Regions from separate parts of the Streptomyces sp. NPDC050534 genome, predicted to be linked through region 1. Evidence: riboswitches for the same ligand, from Rfam matches in the RefSeq annotation. Region 1 holds a riboswitch; the other holds the start of a gene.

Region 1 (10,523 bases):
GGGCTTCAGCTCCGAGATGCGTCCGTCGAGGACCTTCGCCGCCCACTCGGGATCCTGGAGCAGCGCGCGCCCGACGGCGACGAGGTCGTACTCCTCGCGCTCCAGCCGGTCCAGCAGGTCGTCGATGCCGCGCACCCCGGATCCCTCACCGGCGAAGGCGCGGATGAAGTCGCCGTCGAGGCCGACCGAGCCGACCGTGATGGCGGTCTTACCCGTCAGCTTCTTGGTCCAGCCGGCCAGGTTGAGGTCGGAGCCGTCGAACTCGGGCAGCCAGTAGCGGCGCGTGGAGGCGTGGAAGGCGTCGACGCCGGCGGCGGCCAGCGGCGCGAGGATGGCCTCCAGCTCCTCCGGGGTCTCGGCGAGACGGGCGTCGTAGGCCTCCTGCTTCCACTGCGAGTAGCGGAAGAGGATCGGGAACTCGGGCGAGACCGCCTCCCGCACCGCCGCGACGATCTCCTCCGCGAACTTCGTACGGGCCACACGGTCGCCGCCGTAGGCGTCCGTGCGGCGGTTGGTGCCCGCCCACAGGAACTGGTCGAGGAGGTAGCCGTGGGCGCCGTGCAGCTCCACGCCGTCGAAGCCGATGCGCTCGGCGGCGGCCGCGGCCTCGGCGAACGCGCCGATCACGGCGTCGAGGTCGGTCCGGTCCATCGCCTTGCCGGTGGCCTCGTCGGCGCCGATGCGCAGACCCGAGGGGCCGACGGCGGGTGCGTCCGCGAACGGCGGCTGGCCCTGCTCGCGGACCATGCCGATGTGCCACAGCTGCGGGACGATCGTGCCGCCCCCCGCGTGCACCGCCTCGGCCACCTTGGCCCAGCCCGCCAGCTGCTCCTCGCCGTGGAAGCGCGGGACTCGGTCACTCTGCCCGGCCGAGTCGTGCCCGACGTAGGTGCCCTCGGTGACGATCAGGCCGACACCCGCGGCGGCACGGCGCGCGTAGTACGACAGCACGTCATCGCCGGGCACGCCGCCCGGGGAGAACATGCGCGTCATCGGCGCCATGACGATGCGGTTGGGGACAGTGAGGCCGTTGATCGTGGTGGGCCGGGAGAGGATCTCGGCGGCGCGGGAGGTGGCGGGGGCGGTCACGTGGGGTACTCCTCGAGGCTGGGCTAACCGTTCGGTATGTGCGCACGCATTGTTGCACTACCTTAAGCAACCGCCTATGCGCTGCTTCACATTCCCGGACGGCCTGAAGCGCCCGCGTGACGCCGGGCACACGAAAGGGCGGCACCCCCTGCCGGAGCAGGAAGTGCCGCCCTCCGTAAGGACGTTGATCGGCCGGGGCCGGAACCCCGGGGTCGATCAGAAGTCCATGTCACCGCCCGGCATACCGCCACCGGCGGGCGCGGCGGCCTTCTCCGGCTTGTCGGCGATGACGGCCTCGGTGGTGAGGAAGAGCGCGGCGATGGAGGCGGCGTTCTGCAGGGCAGAGCGGGTCACCTTCGCCGGGTCGATGATGCCTTCCTTGACCAGGTCGACGTACTCGCCGGTCGCGGCGTTCAGGCCGTGGCCCGGGGTCAGGTTGCGCACCTTCTCCACCACGACACCGCCCTCGAGGCCGGCGTTGACGGCGATCTGCTTCAGCGGGGCCTCGAGCGCGATGCGCACGGCGTTGGCGCCGGTCGCCTCGTCACCCTCGAGGTCCAGCTTCTCGAAGACGGTGGACGCCTGGATGAGCGCGACGCCACCACCGGCGACGATGCCCTCCTCGACGGCGGCCTTCGCGTTGCGGACGGCGTCCTCGATGCGGTGCTTGCGCTCCTTGAGCTCCACCTCGGTGGCGGCACCGGCCTTGATGACCGCGACACCGCCGGCGAGCTTCGCCAGGCGCTCCTGCAGCTTCTCGCGGTCGTAGTCCGAGTCGCTGTTCTCGATCTCGGCGCGGATCTGGTTCACACGGCCCTGCACCTGCTCCGTGGAACCGGCACCGTCGACGATCGTGGTCTCGTCCTTGGTGATGACCACCTTGCGGGCGCGGCCCAGCAGGTCCAGGGAGGTGTTCTCGAGCTTGAGACCGACCTCCTCGGAGATGACCTCGCCGCCGGTGAGGATGGCGATGTCGTTCAGCATCGCCTTGCGGCGGTCGCCGAAGCCCGGGGCCTTGACGGCGACGGACTTGAAGGTGCCGCGGATCTTGTTGACGACCAGGGTCGACAGGGCCTCGCCCTCGACGTCCTCGGCGATGATCAGCAGCGGCTTGCCCGACTGCATGACCTTCTCCAGGAGCGGGAGCAGGTCCTTGACGGAACCGATCTTGGAGTTGGCGATCAGGATGTACGGGTCGTCGAGCGACGCCTCCATCCGCTCCATGTCGGTGGCGAAGTACGCCGAGATGTAGCCCTTGTCGAAGCGCATACCCTCGGTGAGCTCCAGCTCCAGACCGAAGGTCTGGGACTCCTCGACGGTGATGACGCCTTCCTTGCCGACCTTGTCCATGGCCTCGGCGATGAGCTCGCCGATCTGGGTGTCGGCGGCGGAGATGGAGGCCGTCGAAGCGATCTGCTCCTTGGTCTCGACGTCCTTCGCCTGCTCCAGCAGGGCACCGGAGACGGCCTCGACGGCCTTCTCGATACCGCGCTTGAGGGCCATCGGGTTGGCGCCGGCGGCTACGTTGCGCAGGCCCTCCTTGACCAGGGCCTGGGCGAGAACGGTCGCCGTGGTCGTACCGTCACCGGCGACGTCGTCCGTCTTCTTGGCGACTTCCTTGACCAGCTCGGCGCCGATCTTCTCGTACGGGTCCTCGAGCTCGATCTCCTTGGCGATGGAGACACCATCGTTGGTGATCGTGGGGGCGCCCCACTTCTTCTCGAGGACGACGTTGCGGCCCTTGGGGCCGAGCGTCACCTTGACGGCGTCCGCGAGCTGGTTCATGCCGCGCTCGAGGCCGCGCCGCGCCTCCTCGTCGAACGCGATGATCTTGGCCATGTGAAGTGGTCCCTCCAGGACTGGGGGTGATTCCTTCGGACCGCGCCCGCGCCCGCGACGGACGGCACGCATGCCTCGTGGTTCCTTGCCCCACCCGGCCTGCGGGCCTCACCGACCCGGTCCATCTTTGTCACTCTCACCTTCAGAGTGCTAACGCCAATGATTAGCACTCGACCCATGCGAGTGCAAGCGCCTCCCGGGGACTGGGCGGGCGTCCCTTGGGCCGGGCGGGGTCTCCGGGCGGACGGCCTCCGCGCCTCCGAGCGTCCGGACCCGGGCATGCCGAAGGGTCCGCACCCAGGGCGCGGACCCTTCGATCAAGAACGGAAGAACGTCGCTGCGATTGACCCGGCGCGTGCTTCAGCTGGTCGCCAGTCGGACCATGTCCGCCTGCGGCCCCTTCTGGCCCTGCGAGATCTCGAAATCGACCCGCTGACCCTCTTCCAGGGTGCGGTATCCGTCCATCTGAATCGCGCTGTAGTGGACGAAAACATCCGCACCACCGTCGACCGCGATGAAGCCGTACCCCTTCTCCGCGTTGAACCACTTGACGGTGCCCTGAGCCATGCCTAACTCCCCTATTACTGGCCCTTGCACGGACCCGCGCTTCGCGGATCCGGGTCAGACCTCACCCCCCACGGTTGGGGGCGTGCGCCGGAACGCGTCGACCGCGGCTGAATGTATCTGTCCAACTGCCGTCTGCAACAGGTCAATCGGACGAGAAATCCGGGCACGACCGGTCGGGAATTTACCGAGAATTCATCAGAATTCAGGGCAAGTCGGGCCCCATAAAAGGAGCATAAGACACAAAAAACCTGCACACTTTGGCGACTTCTCGCTGCCCGAGAAGTCAGAAGCCATATGCATCCGGCATGCAGATCCGAGCCGGTTCCCCAACTGTACCGTGCTCAACCATGCAGAATTGCCCCCTCCGCTTCTCTCACGGAGGGGGCAATTCGATGAACTCTTCGTAACCGACCTTACCGACGGTAATAATCGGGGCGCGCGACCTGTTCTTCAGCCTCCGGCGACGGCCGGGATGATCGAGACTCCGGCGCCGTCCGGAGTGGCCGTCTCAAGACCCTGCTCGAAACGCACGTCGTCGTCGTTCACATAGACGTTGACGAAGCGGCGCAGCTTGCCCTGATCGTCGAGCACACGGGCGGCAATTCCCGTGTGGTTCTTCTCCAGATCGGCGATGACATCGGCGAGGGTCGCACCTTCGGCGACGACCTCGGCCTGCCCACCGGTGTAGGTGCGCAGAATGGTAGGGATACGAACCTTGACGCTCACGTGAAACCTCCGGTCAGCTACAACGCCCGTCAGGGGCGCGGGGAACTGCGCGACCGGCCCCCACCGGCCCGCAGACGAACAACTACCTACTCGGCGAGCCCGGCCTCACGGAACGACTCGAGGTTCGGACGAATGGTCGCGGTCAGCCCTGTGCCGGCCACCGCGTCCAGCGTCTTGAGACCGTCGCCCGTGTTGAGAACAACGGTCGTCAGCGTCGGATCCAGCACACCGTTCTCGATGAGCTTCTTCGTGACGCCCACCGTGACGCCCCCGGCGGTCTCCGCGAAGATCCCCTCAGTCCGGGCGAGCAGCCGAATCGCGTCGACGACCTGCTCGTCGTTCACGTCCTCCACCGCACCACCGGTACGCCGCGCGATGTCCAGCACGTACGGACCGTCGGCGGGGTTGCCGATCGCCAGCGACTTGGCGATGGTGTTCGGCTTCTGCGGGCGGACCACGTCGTGCCCCGCCTTGTACGCCGTCGACACCGGCGAGCAGCCCTCGGCCTGGGCGCCGAAGATCTTGTACGGCCTGTCCTCGACGAGCCCGAGCTTGATCAGCTCCTGCAGACCCTTGTCGATCTTCGTGAGCTGCGAGCCGGAGGCGATCGGGATCACCAGCTGGTCCGGCAGCCGCCAGCCGAGCTGCTCGCAGATCTCGTACGCCAGGGTCTTGGAACCCTCCGCGTAGTACGGCCGCAGGTTGACGTTGACGAAGCCCCAGCCCTCGCCGGCCGGGTCGCCGATCAGCTCGGAGCAGAAACGGTTCACGTCGTCGTAGTTGCCCTCGATGCCGACGAGCTCGCCGCCGTAGACCGCGGCCATGACGACCTTGCCCTGCTCCAGGTCGTGCGGGATGAACACGCAGGAGCGGAAGCCGGCGCGGGCCGCCGCGGCGCCCACGGCGCCGGCCAGGTTGCCCGTGGAGGAGCAGGAGAGGGTGGTGAAGCCGAAGACGCGCGCCGCCTCCAGGGCCTGCGCGACGACGCGGTCCTTGAAGGAGTGCGTCGGGTTGCCGGAGTCGTCCTTGACGTACAGGCCGCCGGTCACGCCCAGCTCGCGGGCGAGGTTGTCGGCCTTGACGAGCTTGGTCCAGCCGGGGTTGATGTTCGGCTTGTCCGCCACGTCCGCCGGGACGGGCAGCAGGGGCGCGTAGCGCCAGATGTTCGCGGGGCCCGCCTCGATCCGCTTGCGGAGCTCTTCGGCGTCGTAGGCCGAGAAGTCGTACGCGATCTCGAGCGGGCCGAAACACTCCTCGCACGCGAAGACCGGTCCGAGGGGCACCCGGTGTCCGCACTCGCGGCAGCTGAGGGCGGCGGCGGGGCCGAGGTCGACGTTCGTGGAGTCGGTGGTGCTTGCAGCAGTCTGCGCAGCCATGGAGGCGAGGCCCTTTCTCCTCATCTTCCTCACGACGCATCTCGCCGTGAGACGGATTTGGCACCTTCCCTAGCCGGGGAGCCTCGCGGAACGATCAGCACTGATCAACGAGTACCGGCTGGAGGGTTGCCGGGGCTTCAACGGGCCGTTTCCCTCTGCCCCTCTGGATGAGCTGTATGCGGTTGTGAACGGCGGTGACCCCGGACATGTGATGGTCATCGGCGTTGTTCAAGACTGTAACCGACGGCCAGGACAGTTGAGAGAGCCGTCCGTAACGCGAGACAACAGTGAGGAGCCGCCGACCGTGCTGGAAGAAGTCGAGCGCTGGCTGCGCACCCGCTCCTGGTCCGTGGCCGACCGCCCGCTCCACCGAATACTGGCCGCCAAACAGCGCACGGGCCAGTCGGTCTCCGTCGTCCTGCCCGCGCTGAACGAGGAGGAGACGGTCGGCGACATCGTCGCGATCATCCGTCACGACCTCATGCAGCAGGTCCCGCTGGTCGACGAGATCGTCGTCGTCGACTCGGGGTCCACCGACCGCACCTCCGAGGTGGCAGCGGCGGCGGGCGCGCGGGTGGAGCACCGGGACGAGATCCTGCCGCGCATCCCGGCCGTGCCCGGCAAGGGCGAGGTCCTGTGGCGTTCCCTGCTCGTCACGAGCGGGGACGTCGTCTGCTTCATCGACGCCGACCTGAAGGAGTTCTCCTCCGACTTCGTCTCCGGGATCGTGGGCCCGCTGCTCACCGACCCGGAGGTCGATCTGGTCAAGGGCATGTACGACCGCCCGCTCGCCGGGGCGGCGGGCCAGGGCGGCCGGGTCACCGAGCTGATGGCGCGTCCGCTGCTGAACATGCACTGGCCGCAGCTGGCGGGCTTCGTCCAGCCGCTCGGCGGGGAGTACGCGGCCCGCCGCAGCCTGCTGGAACAGCTCCCCTTCCCGGTCGGCTACGGCGTCGAGCTGGGCATGCTGGTCGACGCCCTGCACCTGGTGGGCCTCGACGCGCTCGCCCAGGTCGACGTCGGGGTGCGCAAGCACCGGCACCAGGACGGGCAGGCGCTGGGCCGCATGGCCGCAGCGATCTACCGCACGGCGCAGCTGAGGCTGGCCCGCGGTCATCTCGTCCGGCCGTCGCTGACCCAGTTCGAGCGGGGCGAGGACGGTTTCGAGCCGCGGACCTACTCCGTGGACACCGAGGAACGCCCGCCGATGGCGGAGATCGCCGAGTACGCCGAGCGCCGGGTCGCCTGAGCCGGCCGGTCACCAGACGTATACGGTCCACCCGCGAGGGGCAAGCAAACGTTTGAGCGTTTCCGGGCCGGGCTAGGTTGTGGCTTATGGCTTCCACGAACGGCGCTGCTCATCAGGTGCTGGTCGCGTCCAACCGCGGACCGGTCTCGTACGAGGTGCAGGACGACGGCTCACTGTCCGCCAAGCGGGGCGGCGGCGGGCTGGTCTCCGGCCTGTCCGCCATCGGCCCGGACACGGACGTCCTGTGGGTGTGCTCGGCCCTGTCCGACGGCGACCGGGAGGCGGTGCGGCGCGGGGTCGGCGAAGACGGCGTACGGATGCTGGACATCCCCGCCGGCGTGCACGCGGACGCCTACAACGGCATCGCGAACTCGGTGCTCTGGTTCGTCCACCACCTGCTCTACCAGACCCCGCTGGAGCCGGTCTTCGACGCGGAGTTCCGCCGGCAGTGGGCGTCGTACGAGACCTACAACCGGGCCTTCGCCGAGGCGCTCGCCGAGGAGGCCGCCGAGGGCGCGGCCGTACTGGTGCAGGACTACCACCTGTGCCTGGTGCCGGGGATGCTGCGGGAGTTGCGCCCGGACCTGAGGATCGGGCACTTCTCCCACACGCCGTGGGCGCCGGCGGAGTACTTCCGGCTGCTGCCGGACGACATCGCCGAGCAGGTGCTGCGCGGCATGCTGGGCGCCGACCGCCTCGGCTTCCTCACCCGGCGCTGGGCGGACGCGTTCACGGCCTGCTGCACGGCCCTGGTGGGCGGACTCGGGGGCACGGAGGTCGGCGTGCACGGACTCGGCGCGGACGCGGACTTCCTGCGGCAGCGCGCGCACGAGGCCGACGTGGCCGAGCGGATGGCCGCACTCAGGAGCGAGATCGGTGAGGGCCGCAGGACGGTCGTGCGGGTCGACCGCACCGAGCTGTCGAAGAACATCGTGCGCGGGCTGCTGGCGTTCCGGCACCTGCTCGACGACCGGCCCGAGTGGCGCGAGCGCGTCGTGCACGTGGCGTTCGCGTACCCGTCGCGGCAGGACCTCGCCGTGTACCGGGACTACACGGCCGAGGTGCAGCGGGTCGCCGAGGAGATCAACTCCCGGTACGGGACGCCCGGCTGGACCCCGGTCGTGCTGCACGTCCAGGACGACTTCGCGCGCTCGCTGGCCGCCTACCGGCTGGCCGACGTCGCCCTCGTCAACCCGATCCGGGACGGCATGAACCTCGTCGCGAAGGAGATGCCGGTGGTCTCCGACGAGGGATGCGTGCTGGTGCTCTCGCGGGAGGCGGGCGCCCACGCGGAGCTGGGCGAGGACGCGATCACCGTGAACCCGTACGACATCGTGGAGACGGCGAACGCGCTGCACGAGGCGCTGACCATGCCCGCCGGGGAGCGGGCCGAGCGGACGAAGCGGCTGGCGGCAGCGGCGACCGCGCTGCCGCCCGCGCAGTGGTTCCTGGACCAGCTGAACGCGTTGAGGGGTCAGGCGAGTTGAGCCGCGAGTCCGCGTAGCAGCCGCACGACCCCCGCCGGGCCGTCCACCACGATGTCCGCGCGCTCCCGCAGCTCGGTGACCTCGTCGCTACCGCTGCACACCAGCAGGCCCGGGACGCCGTCGGCGCGCAGCCGGTCGACGGCGGAGAAGGCGGGCAGGTCGCCGAGGTCGTCGCCGGCGTAGAGGACGGCCGAGGCGCCGGTCTCGCGGACGTACTCCAGCAGGGCCACGCCCTTGTCCATGCCCGGCGGGCGCAGTTCCAGGACCAGGCGGCCGGGCTCGACGATCAGGCCGTGGCGCGTGGCGAGGTCGGTGAGGGGTGCGCGCAGCGCCTCGAAGGCGGCCTGGGGGTCGGCGGCGCGGCGGGTGTGGACCGCGACGGCGCGGCCCTTCTCCTCGATCCAGGTGCCCTGCCACGCGCCCTCGCGGTCGAGCACCCCGGGCAGCTCGGCCCGGACGGCGGCGACGCCGGGGTGCGGGGCGGGGGCGCTGACCTCGCCGCTGACGGCGTCCCAGCGCTCGGCGCCGTAGTGGCCGAGGACGATCAGGTGCTCCAGGCCGGGGACGCCCGCGAAGCCGCCGTGCCGGACGGCGACGCCGGCCGGGCGGCCGGTGACGACCGCCACGGAGGCGACCTTCGGGGCGAGGGCGGCGAGCGCCGACACCGCCTCCGGGTGCGCGCGGGCCTGTTCGGGGTCCGCCACGATCGGGGCGAGTGTGCCGTCGAAGTCGAGTCCGACCACCGTCTTGCCGGGACCGGCGAGGATCGCGGCGAGTCCGTCGCGGCCGGCCCGGGTGGCAGGCGTCGGCAGGGGGTCCATGGAGTGCGTCGAGTCCGTGTCCGTAGGGGTGCCCATACGGCGACCTTAGCCGGGGGTGCCCCCTTCAGCGTTCCGCCCGTCTTTGTTCCCTGACCCGCCGCAGCCTGTTCACCGTCACCGGATCGTGGGCGAGCGCCCTCTTGTCGTCCAGGAGGGCGTTCAGCAGCTGGTAGTAGCGGACGGGGGCCAGGCCCAGCTCCTCGCGGATGGCGCGCTCCTTCGCGCCCGGCCCCGAAAAGCCCCTGCGCTCCAGGGCGAGAACGGCCTGCTCGCGGTCGTCCAGTTGCTCCTGCTCCATGCCCTGCACCGTAGCCCCCGGCACTGACAGCGCCTACTGCGCGCTCTCCGCCATGGACGCCGTCGACTGCAGCTGCGTGAGGGTGGCCTCGGGGCTGCCGTTCGGGGCGACCGCCTTGCCTATGTCCTTCTTGACGGCCGCGGCGACCTGCGCCCAGGAGGTGTTGCCGACCGGGTAGAGCTCGGACAGCGGAAGCTGGTCGAGGAACGGCTTGAGGTCGGCGTCCCGCTTGTCCGCGCTCATGACCTCGGATGCGGAGGTGGTGACCGGCAGCAGGTCGTACTCGCGGGAGAACGCGAGCACGTTCTTGGTGCTGTAGACGAAGTCGAGGAAGTCACCGACCTGCTGGGCGTGGCCGTTCTTCTTGAAGGCCATCATCCAGTCGGCGACGCCCATCGCGTTCTTGCTCTCGCCGTCGGCGCCGGGCATCGGCACCATGCCGAACTTCACACCCTTCTTCGCGGCGATCTTCATCAGCGAGGGGTGGCCGTTGAGCATGCCGACGTCGCCGTTGGCGAAGGCCGCGAAGGCGGCTGCGCGGTTGAGCCTGCCGGGCGCGACGGGACCGGTCAGTCCCTTGTCGACCAGGTCGTCCTTGAGCCAGTCGAAGGTGTGGACGTTCTGCGCGGAGTCGATGCCGTAGGTGCCGACGTCGTCGGTGTAGCCACCGCCGCCGCTCAGCAGCCACTGCATCGTCTCGGCCTGCGCCTCCTCGGGGCCGAGCGGCAGCGCGTACGGGTACTTCACGCCCTGCTGCTTGAGCGCCCTGGCGTCGGAGGCGAGTTCGGTCCAGGTCTTCGGCGGGGTGAGACCGGCGCGCTTGAAGAGGGTCTTGTTGTAGAAGAGCAGCCGCGTGGAGGCAGCGAACGGCATCCCGTACTGCACGCCCTTGACCTGGCCCGCGGTGGCGAGCTGGGAGGCGAGGTCGGCCTGCGCGGTGATGGAGAGCAGGTCGTCGGCCGTGTAGAGCAGGTCCTTGTCGGCGTAGTCGGCGTACGCGCCGATCTGCGCCATGTCGGGCTCCTTGCCGGCGTCGACCAGCTCCTTGACCTTGCGGTCGACGTCGTTCCA
Region 2 (10,523 bases), on a different contig from region 1:
TCCTGCTTTTGCCGCAATTACGTTCCCTCGAACGAGTTACCCGGCGCGCCGTACTTGACGGATCTCCATAGCGTCGGAGGCATGAACCACTCTCCGCGCACCCGCACCGTTGCCGGCTGCACGCTGCTGGTGATCGCCCTTGGCGCGGGCGGCACCGCTTGCAGCAGCGGCGGCAGCCCGCTGACCGACAAGCCGTACGACGCGACGGACCAGATCTCCTTCAACGGCCTCTCCGAGGACGGCAGCAAGGCGGATCCCGACAAGCCCCTGGAAGTCACGGCCCACGACGACGACCGGATCACGGACGTCACCGCCACGGACGCCACAGGCCGCTCTGTGACGGGCGAACTCTCCACCGACGGCTCCCGGTGGCACAGCACCTCCCCGCTCGCCGCGAACGCCCACTACACGGTGCAGGTGAGCACGGAGGACGAGGACGGGGCGCCGGGGCGCAAGGTCCTCTCCTTCGACACCACCAAGCCCACCACCAAGAAGCGACTGAGCGTGACGTTCGGGCCCAAGTCGGGCACGTACGGCGTCGGTCAGCCGATCACCGCCGAACTGGACAAGCCCGTCAAGGACAAGGCGCAGCGGGCCCTGGTCGAGCGGGCGTTGCGGGTGGACTCCGTGCCCGCCGTGCAGGGCGCCTGGCACTGGGTTGACGACAAGGAACTCCACTACCGCCCCAAGGAGTACTGGCCCGCCCACGCCACCGTCCAGGTGCACAGCAACCTCGACGGCGTCAAGGTCGGCGACCGCCTGTGGGGTGCGAAGAGCAAGCCGCTGAAGCTCACCATCGGGGACAGCATCGTCGCCGTCACGGACGCGGCCTCGCACTCGCTGACGGTCTACAAGAACGGCGAGGACATCAACGAGATCCCCGTCACCACCGGCAAGCCCGGCTTCGAGACCCGCAACGGCGTCAAGGTCGTGCTGGGCAAGGAGTACTTCGTACGCATGCGCAGTACCACCGTCGGCATCGCCGCGGGCAGTTCGGACTCCTACGACCTGCCCGTCTACTACGCGACCCGGCTGACCTGGAGCGGCGAGTACGTCCACGCCGCCCCCTGGTCCGTCGGCTCACAGGGCTACGCCAACGTCAGCCACGGCTGCACCGGCATGAGCACCAGCAACGCCGAGTGGTTCTTCAACACCGTCCACGAGGGCGACGTGGTGAAGGTCGTCAACTCCGACGGCGACACCATGGAGCCCTTCGGCAACGGCTTCGGGGACTGGAACCTCTCCTGGAAGAACTGGCGCACGGGCAGCGCGCTGGTCGCCGGCACCCCGGACGCCCCCACCCCGGCGGAGCAGGCGAGGCTGCGGCCAGAGAGCGTGTGAGCCCGCGTGCGGGCAGCCGCCCCCGGGACGGCTGCCCCGAGCGGCTAGGCGCTCTGCTGAAGGCTCTTGCGCCGCAGGAGCGAGGCCAGCGCGGAGGCGAACTCCACCGGGTCCACCGGCAGCGTCACAGCCGCGTCCGCGCGGCTCCAGGTCGCCAGCCACGCGTCCTGCGGCCGGCCGATCAGCAGCAGCACCGGCGGGCAGTTGAACACCTCGTCCTTGATCTGCCGGCAGACACCCATGCCCCCCATGGGCACGGACTCGCCGTCCAGGACGCAGACGTCGATCCCGCCCTTGTCCAGCTCCGTCACGACGGCCGCGGGCGTCGCGCACTCCACGAACTCGACCACGGGAACGTCGGGAGCGGGCCTTCGCCCGGTGGCCAACCGGACCTGTTCGCGGGTGTTGGAGTCGTCGCTGTAGACCAGCACCGTGGCGGTCGGCTGCATTGTTCCTCCGAGACGTCAGCGTCGTACGGGAAGGCCCGTTGCGGCGGATGTTACTCCGTTCAACACCACGTCAACACTGGTATGGACGGCAGCAACACTCCGAACGGCACCCCCCGGAGTGAGGGCGGGATAAGCGACCGACATAATGTCGGACGTGGCGACAGCAACGACAGTAGATACCGGGCACGCGCACCCGTCGGTCAACCGGCCGAACCTCACCAGCGTCGGAACCATCATCTGGCTGAGTTCCGAGCTGATGTTCTTCGCGGCCCTCTTCGCGATGTACTTCACCCTGCGATCGGTGACCGGTCCGGATCACTGGAAGGAGATGGCGAGCCATCTCAACCTTCCGTTCTCCGCGACCAACACCACGATCCTGGTGCTCTCCTCCCTCACCTGCCAGCTCGGCGTCTTCGCCGCCGAGCGCGGGGACGTGAAGAAGCTCCGGGGCTGGTTCATCGTCACCTTCGTGATGGGTGCGATCTTCATCGGCGGTCAGATCTTCGAGTACACGGAGCTGGTGAAGAAGGACGGGCTCTCCCTGTCCTCCGACCCGTACGGCTCGGTGTTCTACCTGACCACCGGGTTCCACGGCATGCACGTGACGGGCGGCCTCATCGCCTTCCTGTTCGTCCTCGGCCGTACGTACGCGGCCAAGAGGTTCACCCACGAGCAGGCGACCGCGGCCATCGTCGTGTCCTACTACTGGCACTTCGTCGATGTCGTGTGGATCGGCCTCTTCGCCACGATCTACCTGATCAAGTAGCCGGGCCCGTCCCGCGCGTGCGCCGTAGGGCGCACACCACACAAGCATCGACGCAGAAGATCCTGACACCGGGGTAATCCGTGAAAAAGCTCTCCGCACGACGACGCCATCCGATGGCGGCGCTCGTCGTCCTACTCCTCGCGCTGGCATGCACCGGGGGGCTGTACGCCGTGTTCGCGCCCGCGAGCAAGGCGCAGGCCGACGTAGCTGCCCAGTCTCTCGCCATCGACGAGGGCAAGAAGCTCTTCTCCGTCGGCTGCGCTTCCTGCCACGGAACCGGCGGTCAGGGCACCTCCGACGGTCCGAGCCTCGTGGGCGTGGGCAGCGCGGCCGTCGACTTCCAGGTCGGCACCGGCCGTATGCCGGCCCAGCAGCCGGGCGCGCAGGTCCCGAAGAAGAAGGTCGTCTACACACAGGGCGAGATCGACCAGCTCGCGGCGTACGTCGCCTCGCTGGGCGCCGGCCCGACCGTGCCGACCAAGGACCAGTACGGCCCCGAGGGTGCCGACATCGCCAAGGGCGGTGAACTGTTCCGCACCAACTGCGCGCAGTGCCACAACTTCACCGGCAAGGGCGGTGCGCTGACCCACGGCAAATTCGCGCCGGACCTCAACGGTGTCGACCCGAAGCACATCTACGAGGCCATGCAGACCGGCCCGCAGAACATGCCTTCGTTCCCCGACACCACGCTGACGGAGCAGAACAAGAAGGACATCATCGCGTACCTCCACGCGGTCAACGGAGACGACACCGAGAGCCCCGGCGGCCTTGAGCTGGGCGGACTCGGCCCGGTCTCCGAGGGCCTGTTCGCCTGGATCTTCGGACTCGGCGCGCTGATCGCCGTCGCCGTTTGGGTCGCCGCTCGGACCGCAAAGGCCAAGAAGTCATGAGTAGCCAAGACATTCCAGAAGAGAACCTGCCCGCTGAGCAGGACGCGTACGGCGCCGTAAGCGTCGCGGACGAGAAGGACCCGTTCGCGGACCCCGGTCTGCCGCCCCACGAGCACCGGGTGCAGGACATCGACGAGCGGGCCGCCAAGCGGTCCGAGCGTGTGGTGGCCATGCTGTTCACGGTGTCCATGCTCGCCACGGTCGGCTTCATCGCCTCGTACGTGGCGATCCCGCACGACAAGGCGATCTACGTCTTCCCGATCGGCCACATCAACGCGCTGAACTTCGCGCTGGGTCTGACCCTGGGCCTCGCGCTGTTCGCGATCGGCGCGGGCGCGGTCCACTGGGCCCGCACCCTGATGTCCGACTTGGAGATCGCCGACGAGCGTCACCCCATCGAGGCCTCGCCCGAGGTCAAGGCCAAGGTGATGGACGACTTCCGGCAGGGTGCCAAGGAGTCCGCGCTCGGCCGCCGCAAGCTGATCCGCAACACGATGCTCGGCGCGATGGCCCTGTTCCCGCTCTCCGGCGTCATGCTGCTGCGTGACCTCGGCCCGCTGCCCGGGACCAAGCTCCGCCACACGCTGTGGTCCAAGGGCAAGCTGCTCGTCAACATGAACACGAACGAGCCGCTGCGTCCCTCGGACGTCGCCGTCGGCTCGCTCACCTTCGTCAAGCCCGAGGGCCTGGAGGAGCACGACGAGGACTTCCAGACCCAGATCGCCAAGGCGGCCGTGATGATCGTCCGGATCCAGCCGGACAACATCAAGGACAAGCGCGAGCTCGAGTGGTCGCACGAGGGCATCGTCGCGTACTCGAAGATCTGCACCCACGTCGGTTGCCCGATCTCGCTGTACGAGCAGCAGACGCACCACGTGCTGTGCCCCTGCCACCAGTCCACCTTCGACCTCTCCGACGGTGCCCGGGTGATCTTCGGCCCCGCCGGCCACGCCCTGCCGCAACTGCGCATCGGCGTGAACGACGAGGGCTACCTCGAGGCGCTCGGCGACTTCGAAGAGCCCGTCGGTCCTGCATTCTGGGAGCGCGGATGAGCACCAACGACACCACCGCGGCACGCCGCGGAAAGGCGCCGGCCGGCGAGCGCGTCGCCGACTGGGCGGACGGCCGCCTCGGGATCTACTCCCTGGCCAAGTCCAACATGCGCAAGATCTTCCCCGACCACTGGTCGTTCATGTTGGGTGAGGTCTGCCTCTACAGCTTCATCATCATCATCCTCACGGGTGTGTACCTGACCCTGTTCTTCCACCCGTCGATGAACGAGGTGGTCTACCACGGCAGCTACATCCCGCTGCAGGGCCAGATGATGTCCGAGGCCTTCAACTCGACCCTGCACATCTCGTTCGACGTGCGCGGTGGCCTGCTGATCCGGCAGATCCACCACTGGGCCGCGCTGATCTTCCTCGCGGGCATGTTCGTGCACATGATGCGTGTGTTCTTCACCGGCGCGTTCCGCAAGCCGCGTGAGGTCAACTGGCTGTTCGGCTTCCTGCTGCTCGTCCTGGGCATGTTCACCGGCTTCACCGGTTACTCGCTCCCGGACGACCTGCTCTCCGGCACCGGTGTCCGCTTCATGGAGGGCGCGATCCTGTCCGTGCCGGTCGTCGGCACGTACCTGTCGATGTTCCTCTTCGGTGGCGAGTTCCCGGGCGGCGACTTCGTGGCCCGCTTCTACTCGATCCACATCCTGCTGCTGCCGGGCATCATGCTCGGTCTGCTGGTCGGCCACCTGATCCTGGTCTTCTACCACAAGCACACGCAGTTCGCGGGTCCCGGACGTACGAACAACAACGTCGTGGGCATGCCGCTGCTGCCGGTGTACATGGCCAAGGCCGGAGGCTTCTTCTTCCTGGTCTTCGGTGTCATCGCGGCCATCGCGGCGATCGCCTCGATCAACCCGATCTGGGCCATCGGCCCCTACCGTCCGGACCAGGTGTCCACCGGCGCCCAGCCCGACTGGTACATGGGCTTCTCCGAGGGCCTGATCCGTGTCATGCCGGGCTGGGAGATCAACGCGTGGGGCCACACGCTCGTCCTGGGCGTGTTCATCCCGCTGGTGGTCTTCCCGCTGGTCCTGGTCGCGATCGCGGTCTACCCGTTCGTCGAGTCCTGGGTCACCGGCGACCGGCGCGAGCACCACATCCTGGACCGTCCGCGCAACGCCCCGACGCGTACCGCGTTCGGTGCCGCGTGGGTCTCGTGGTACTTCGTGCTGATGATCGGTGGCGGCAACGACCTGTGGGCCACGCACTTCCACCTGTCGATCAACGCGATCACCTGGTTCGTGCGTATCGGCTTCTTCGTGGTGCCGGTCCTGGTGTTCATCGCCACCAAGCGGGTCTGCCTGGGCCTGCAGCGCCGCGACAAGGACAAGGTGCTGCACGGCCGCGAGTCGGGCATCATCAAGCGCCTGCCGCACGGTGAGTTCATCGAGGTCCACGAGCCGCTCAGCCAGGACGCGCTGCACACGCTCACGGCGCACGAGCAGTACAAGCCGGCCGAGATCGGCCCGACGACCGACGAGAACGGCGTCGAGCGCAAGGTGAAGGGCTCCGAGAAGCTGCGCGCCAAGCTCAGCGAGGCGTACTTCGGCGACGAGTCCCAGATCCCGAAGCCGACCGTCGAGGAGTACAAGGAGATCACGAGCGGCCACGGCCACCACTGATCGCCCAGGCGTCGCCACGCCACACGAAGGGCCCTGTCCGGTGTTCGGACGGGGCCCTTTGCCATGCCTTCCGGCTGGATAGGGTGGGGTCACACTCTTCTACGACACCCAGGAGCGGCCTTATGAGCGCTGTGACCCCCGCTGGAGGCGACACCGCGGCGGGCCGTTCCTGGCCCGAGGTGCTGAACGCCCTGCTGTACGGCCGCGACCAGAGCTCCGACGCGACGGCCTGGGCGATGGACCAGATCATGCGCGGCGAGGCGACGGACGCGCAGATCGCGGGCTTCGTCGTGGCCCTGCGCGCCAAGGGCGAGACGGTCGAGGAGATCACCGGTCTCGTGCGGACCATGTACGAGCACGCCAAGGTGATCGAGGTACCGGGGCGGACGGTGGACATCGTCGGCACCGGCGGCGACGGCGCCAAGACCGTCAACATCTCCACCATGTCGGCGATCGTCGTCGCCGGCGCGGGCGCCACGGTCGTCAAGCACGGCAACCGCGCCGCGTCCTCGGCGTCCGGTGCCTCGGACGTCCTGGAGAAGCTCGGCGTCAATCTGGAGCTGACCCCGCAGCGGGTGGCCGAGGTGGCGCAGGAAGCGGGGATCACCTTCTGCTTCGCCGTCAAGTTCCACCCGGCACTGCGTCATGCCGGTGCCGCGCGCGGCCAGTTGGCCATCCGCACGGTGTTCAACATCCTCGGCCCGCTGACCAACCCCGCCCGGGTGCGGGCCCAGGCGGTCGGTGTCGCCGATCCGCGGATGGCGCCGGTCGTAGCGGGCGTCTTCGCCGAACGCGGCAACTCCTCCCTGGTCTTCCGCGGGGACGACGGACTGGACGAGCTGACCACCACGGCCACCTCCCGGGTGTGGATCGTCCGCGACGGCAAGGTCACCGAGGAGACCTTCGACCCCCGTGAGGTCGGCATCGAGCTGGTGCCGGTCGAGGCGCTGCGCGGCGGCGACCCGTCGTACAACGCCGAGGTGGCCCGCAGGCTTCTCGACGGCGAGCAGGGTCCCGTGCGGGAGGCCGTACTGCTGAACTCGGCGGCCGCGCTCGTCGCGCTCGACCCGGGACCGGGGCCGCTCGCCGAGCAGATCCGCGCCGGGATGGCCAGGGCGGCGGAGTCGATCGACTCCGGCGCGGCCAAGCGGGCGCTGGAGCGCTGGGTGGCGGCCAGCAACGCGTAGGGCCGCTCCGAGCGGCAGCGGGATCGGGGTCCCGGCATCCGGACACGGGTTGCGGGACCGCGATCATTTCACGTACGTTCCTGTCCAGGTCATGAGTGACAGTCATGAGGCCCCGGCCGACTGTCCGGCAACCCTCCGTCCGTGGCGGGGTGCCCCGGGTGAGGACCAGGCCGTAGGCAGCGAGGTCTACGGCAAGCGCGGACCCCTCGCGAAACACCAGGGGTCCTGGTCGTCGAGGGAGCCCTCTGTGAGCAAGCGAATGCGATAGGGCGTCGAGCCCCGCCTCCGCGTACCCCTTTTCACCTTCTCCCGTGCTCGAGCCGTACCGCTCGCACGGTGAATCCGCTTACCCCTCACAGGAGTTCGCCATGTCTGTCTCCACCGCTGCCTGCGCCCAGTCCGTTTGTGCCCCGCTGCCCGTTCTGGGGCGGGATGTCACCGTCCCGCTGGTCACCGGTGGCGAGGTCACCTACGCGGCGCTCGACTACGCGGCCAGTGCGCCGGCCCTGCAGCGCGTCTGGGACGACGTGGCGGCCTACGCCCCGTACTACGGCAGCGTCCACCGGGGCGCCGGATACCTTTCCCAGCTGTCCACCGACCTGTTCGAGAACGCCCGCCGCACGGTCGCCGAGTTCCTGGGCTGCCGGTCCGACGACCAGCTGGTCTTCACCCGCTCGACCACGGACTCGCTGAACCTGCTCGCCCGTGCGCTCCCCGCCGGCTGCCAGGTCTTCGTCTTCGAGACCGAGCACCACGCCGGCCTGCTGCCCTGGCAGGACGCCGAGGTCACCTACCTCGACGCGCCGCGCACCCCGCAGCAGGCCGTGGCGACGCTGGAGCGCGCCCTCGCCGACCGCACCGCATCCGTTCAAGAGGGCCGCGGCCCGGCGCTGGTCTGCGTCACCGGCGCCTCCAACGTCACCGGCGAGCTGTGGCCGGTGCGCGAGCTGGCCGCCGCGGCGCACGCCCACGGCGCGCGGATCGTGCTGGACGCCGCGCAGCTGGCTCCGCACCACCCGGTCTCCGTGCGGGACCTCGACGTCGACTGGGTCGCCTTCTCCGGACACAAGCTGTACGCGCCCTTCGGCGCCGGTGTGCTGGCCGGCCGCGGCGACTGGCTGCGGGAGGCGGAGCCGTACCTGGCGGGCGGCGGCGCCAGCCGCAAGGTCACGCGGCGGGCGGACGGGGGAGTGGACGTGGAGTGGCACGACAGCGCCGCCCGGCACGAGGCCGGCTCCCCGAACGTGATCGGCGCCTACTCCATCGCCTCGGCCTGCAAGGCCCTGACCGAGGCGGGCTTCGACACCCTGGTCGCGCGCGAGGAGCAGCTGATCACGAAGGTCCGCGAGGGTCTTGCCGAGGTGCCGCAGATCAAGATCCTGTCCCTCTTCGGCGACGACGCCCCCCGGGTCGGCGTGCTCTCCTTCGTCGTCGAGGGCTGGAACAGCTCGCACTTCGCCGCCGCCCTCTCCGCCGAGTACGGCATCGGCGTCCGCGACGGCCTCTTCTGCGCCCACCCCTTGGTCCGCACCCTCCTGGGCAGCGACCCCCGGACGCAGGGCGAATGCGGCGCCCCCGAGGCCGCGCCCGGCGAGAAGTCCCTCAACGCCATCCGGGTCAGCTTCGGCGCCGGCACCCCCGACGAACACGTGGACCGGTTCGTCGCCGCGGTGAAGGAACTGGTCCGCGAGGGCGCCAAGTGGCAGTACCGCACGGAGGACGGCCGCTGCGTGCCGGCGGTCTGAGCGCGCTACGCCCGAAGGCGGTGTCCGTGAGCGGTCAGGAGGTCAAGGAGGTCAGGAGTCCAGGCCGATCGCGAACGCCGCCTCCAGGTCGTGCTGGGAGTAGGTGCGGAACGCGACGTGCGTGTCCGTGGCCTCCACGCCGGGGATCTTGCTGATGCTGCCCGGGATGACCTCGGCCAGGTCCTCGTGCTGCTTGACCCGGACCATGGCGATCAGGTCGTACGTGCCGGTGACCGAGAAGACCTCGCTCACGGACTCCAGCGCAGCGATCGACTCCGCGATCTCGGGGATCCGGTCCACGCTGGTCTTGATGAGGACGATCGCGGTGATCACGGCTGGTTCTCTCCCTCGGGGGCCGGAGCTGGGGCGGACTTCACTCTAGTCGTACGGCCGAACCTCACCCAGGCGTAGAGAAACCCCAGCCCGAAGCCCACCAGGTGGGCCAGGTACGCCACCCCCGGACCCTGGTCCGCGCGGCCCGCCGCCAGCCACTGCAGGGTCGCCCAGAACGGTAGGACGACCCACGCGGGGAAGCGCACGGGGAGGAAGAAGAGGAACGGGAGCAGGCTTGTGACCCTGGCCGCGGGGAACAGGTACAGAAACGCGCCCAGGACGGCGGAGATCGCCCCGGACGCCCCCACCAGCGACTGCTCGGAGGCGGAATTGGCGGCCGCGTACCCCAGCAGGGCCAGGTAGCCGCAGCCGAGGTAGAAGAGGGCGAACTCCGTGCGGCCCATCCGCTCCTCGGTCATCACGCCGAAGACGTAGAGGAAGAGCATGTTGCCGAGCAGGTGCACCCAGCTGCCGTGGACGAACAGGGCCGTGGCAGGGGTCAGGACGGCCCTGGGGGAGCCCTGGAACAGCTCGGCCGGAATCACCCCCCACCGGTGGAAGTACGCGCGCTGGGCGGCGAGCAGCGCGTCCCCGGAGCCGTAGGCCTGGTTCAGACCCGATGCCGGGGAGATCACGAAGACCAGGCAGCACAGGATGAGCAGCGTGTACGTGACGGGCGCCGAGGGGTACCGGCTCGTTCTGCTGACGGTCGGGCTCCGGTGGCTGATCATGGACACAGAGCATGACGTAAGGGGGCGCACTCGCACAGAACGCCTCGCCGCCGTGGACAGGCGGGCGGCGGGTCGCCGCCAGGCCGTAGGGTTACGGCCACACGCTCCAGGGAAGCTGGCGCGTCGCGGACAATAGACGGCCTAGAAGGAAAAGGTACAAGTCACGATGACGGTTCCCCTGCCGACCGCCTCGACACGGTGGCGCTGCACCCTCTGCGGCAACCTCACGCGGTTCGACGTGACCCGCTCGTCGAAGGTCGTCGAGTACATGCACCTCGATCTGGCCGGCGAGCCGAAGGTGGAGGAGCGCGAGGTGGTCAGTGAGACCATCGAGTCGGTGCGCTGCCGCTGGTGCAACGCGGTGGACCAGGTGGAACTCGTGGACAGGCCGGGCGCCG

The links. Region 1 has a riboswitch for S-adenosylmethionine ahead of thrC (threonine synthase). Riboswitches for the same ligand answer to the same signal wherever they lie in the genome.
Region 2: another riboswitch for S-adenosylmethionine. It lies ahead of ACIBN2_RS36540 (aminotransferase class V-fold PLP-dependent enzyme); the one in region 1 lies ahead of thrC (threonine synthase).

Annotation. Positions count from the first base shown of each region.
Region 1 is NZ_JBITHF010000006.1:432,784-443,306, forward strand. Features, by position in the region: gene ACIBN2_RS22085 (NADH:flavin oxidoreductase) at 1-1,089, opposite strand, end outside; gene groL (chaperonin GroEL) at 1,306-2,928, opposite strand; gene ACIBN2_RS22095 (cold-shock protein) at 3,289-3,495, opposite strand; gene ACIBN2_RS22100 (ubiquitin-like small modifier protein 1) at 3,946-4,221, opposite strand; gene thrC (threonine synthase) at 4,308-5,597, opposite strand; SAM riboswitch class I at 5,615-5,771, opposite strand; gene ACIBN2_RS22110 (glucosyl-3-phosphoglycerate synthase) at 5,902-6,846, shown strand; gene ACIBN2_RS22115 (trehalose-6-phosphate synthase) at 6,933-8,333, shown strand; gene otsB (trehalose-phosphatase) at 8,321-9,190, opposite strand; gene ACIBN2_RS22125 (DUF3263 domain-containing protein) at 9,219-9,452, opposite strand; gene ACIBN2_RS22130 (ABC transporter substrate-binding protein) at 9,486-10,523, opposite strand, start outside.
Region 2 is NZ_JBITHF010000013.1:248,714-259,236, reverse strand. Features, by position in the region: gene ACIBN2_RS36575 (Ig-like domain-containing protein) at 82-1,341, shown strand; gene ACIBN2_RS36570 (hypothetical protein) at 1,386-1,790, opposite strand; gene ACIBN2_RS36565 (heme-copper oxidase subunit III) at 1,936-2,556, shown strand; gene ACIBN2_RS36560 (c-type cytochrome) at 2,637-3,446, shown strand; gene ACIBN2_RS36555 (Rieske 2Fe-2S domain-containing protein) at 3,443-4,498, shown strand; gene ACIBN2_RS36550 (cytochrome bc complex cytochrome b subunit) at 4,495-6,129, shown strand; gene trpD (anthranilate phosphoribosyltransferase) at 6,252-7,316, shown strand; SAM riboswitch class IV at 7,404-7,520, shown strand; gene ACIBN2_RS36540 (aminotransferase class V-fold PLP-dependent enzyme) at 7,685-9,061, shown strand; gene ACIBN2_RS36535 (Lrp/AsnC family transcriptional regulator) at 9,113-9,394, opposite strand; gene ACIBN2_RS36530 (rhomboid family intramembrane serine protease) at 9,391-10,125, opposite strand; gene ACIBN2_RS36525 (hypothetical protein) at 10,292-10,523, shown strand, end outside.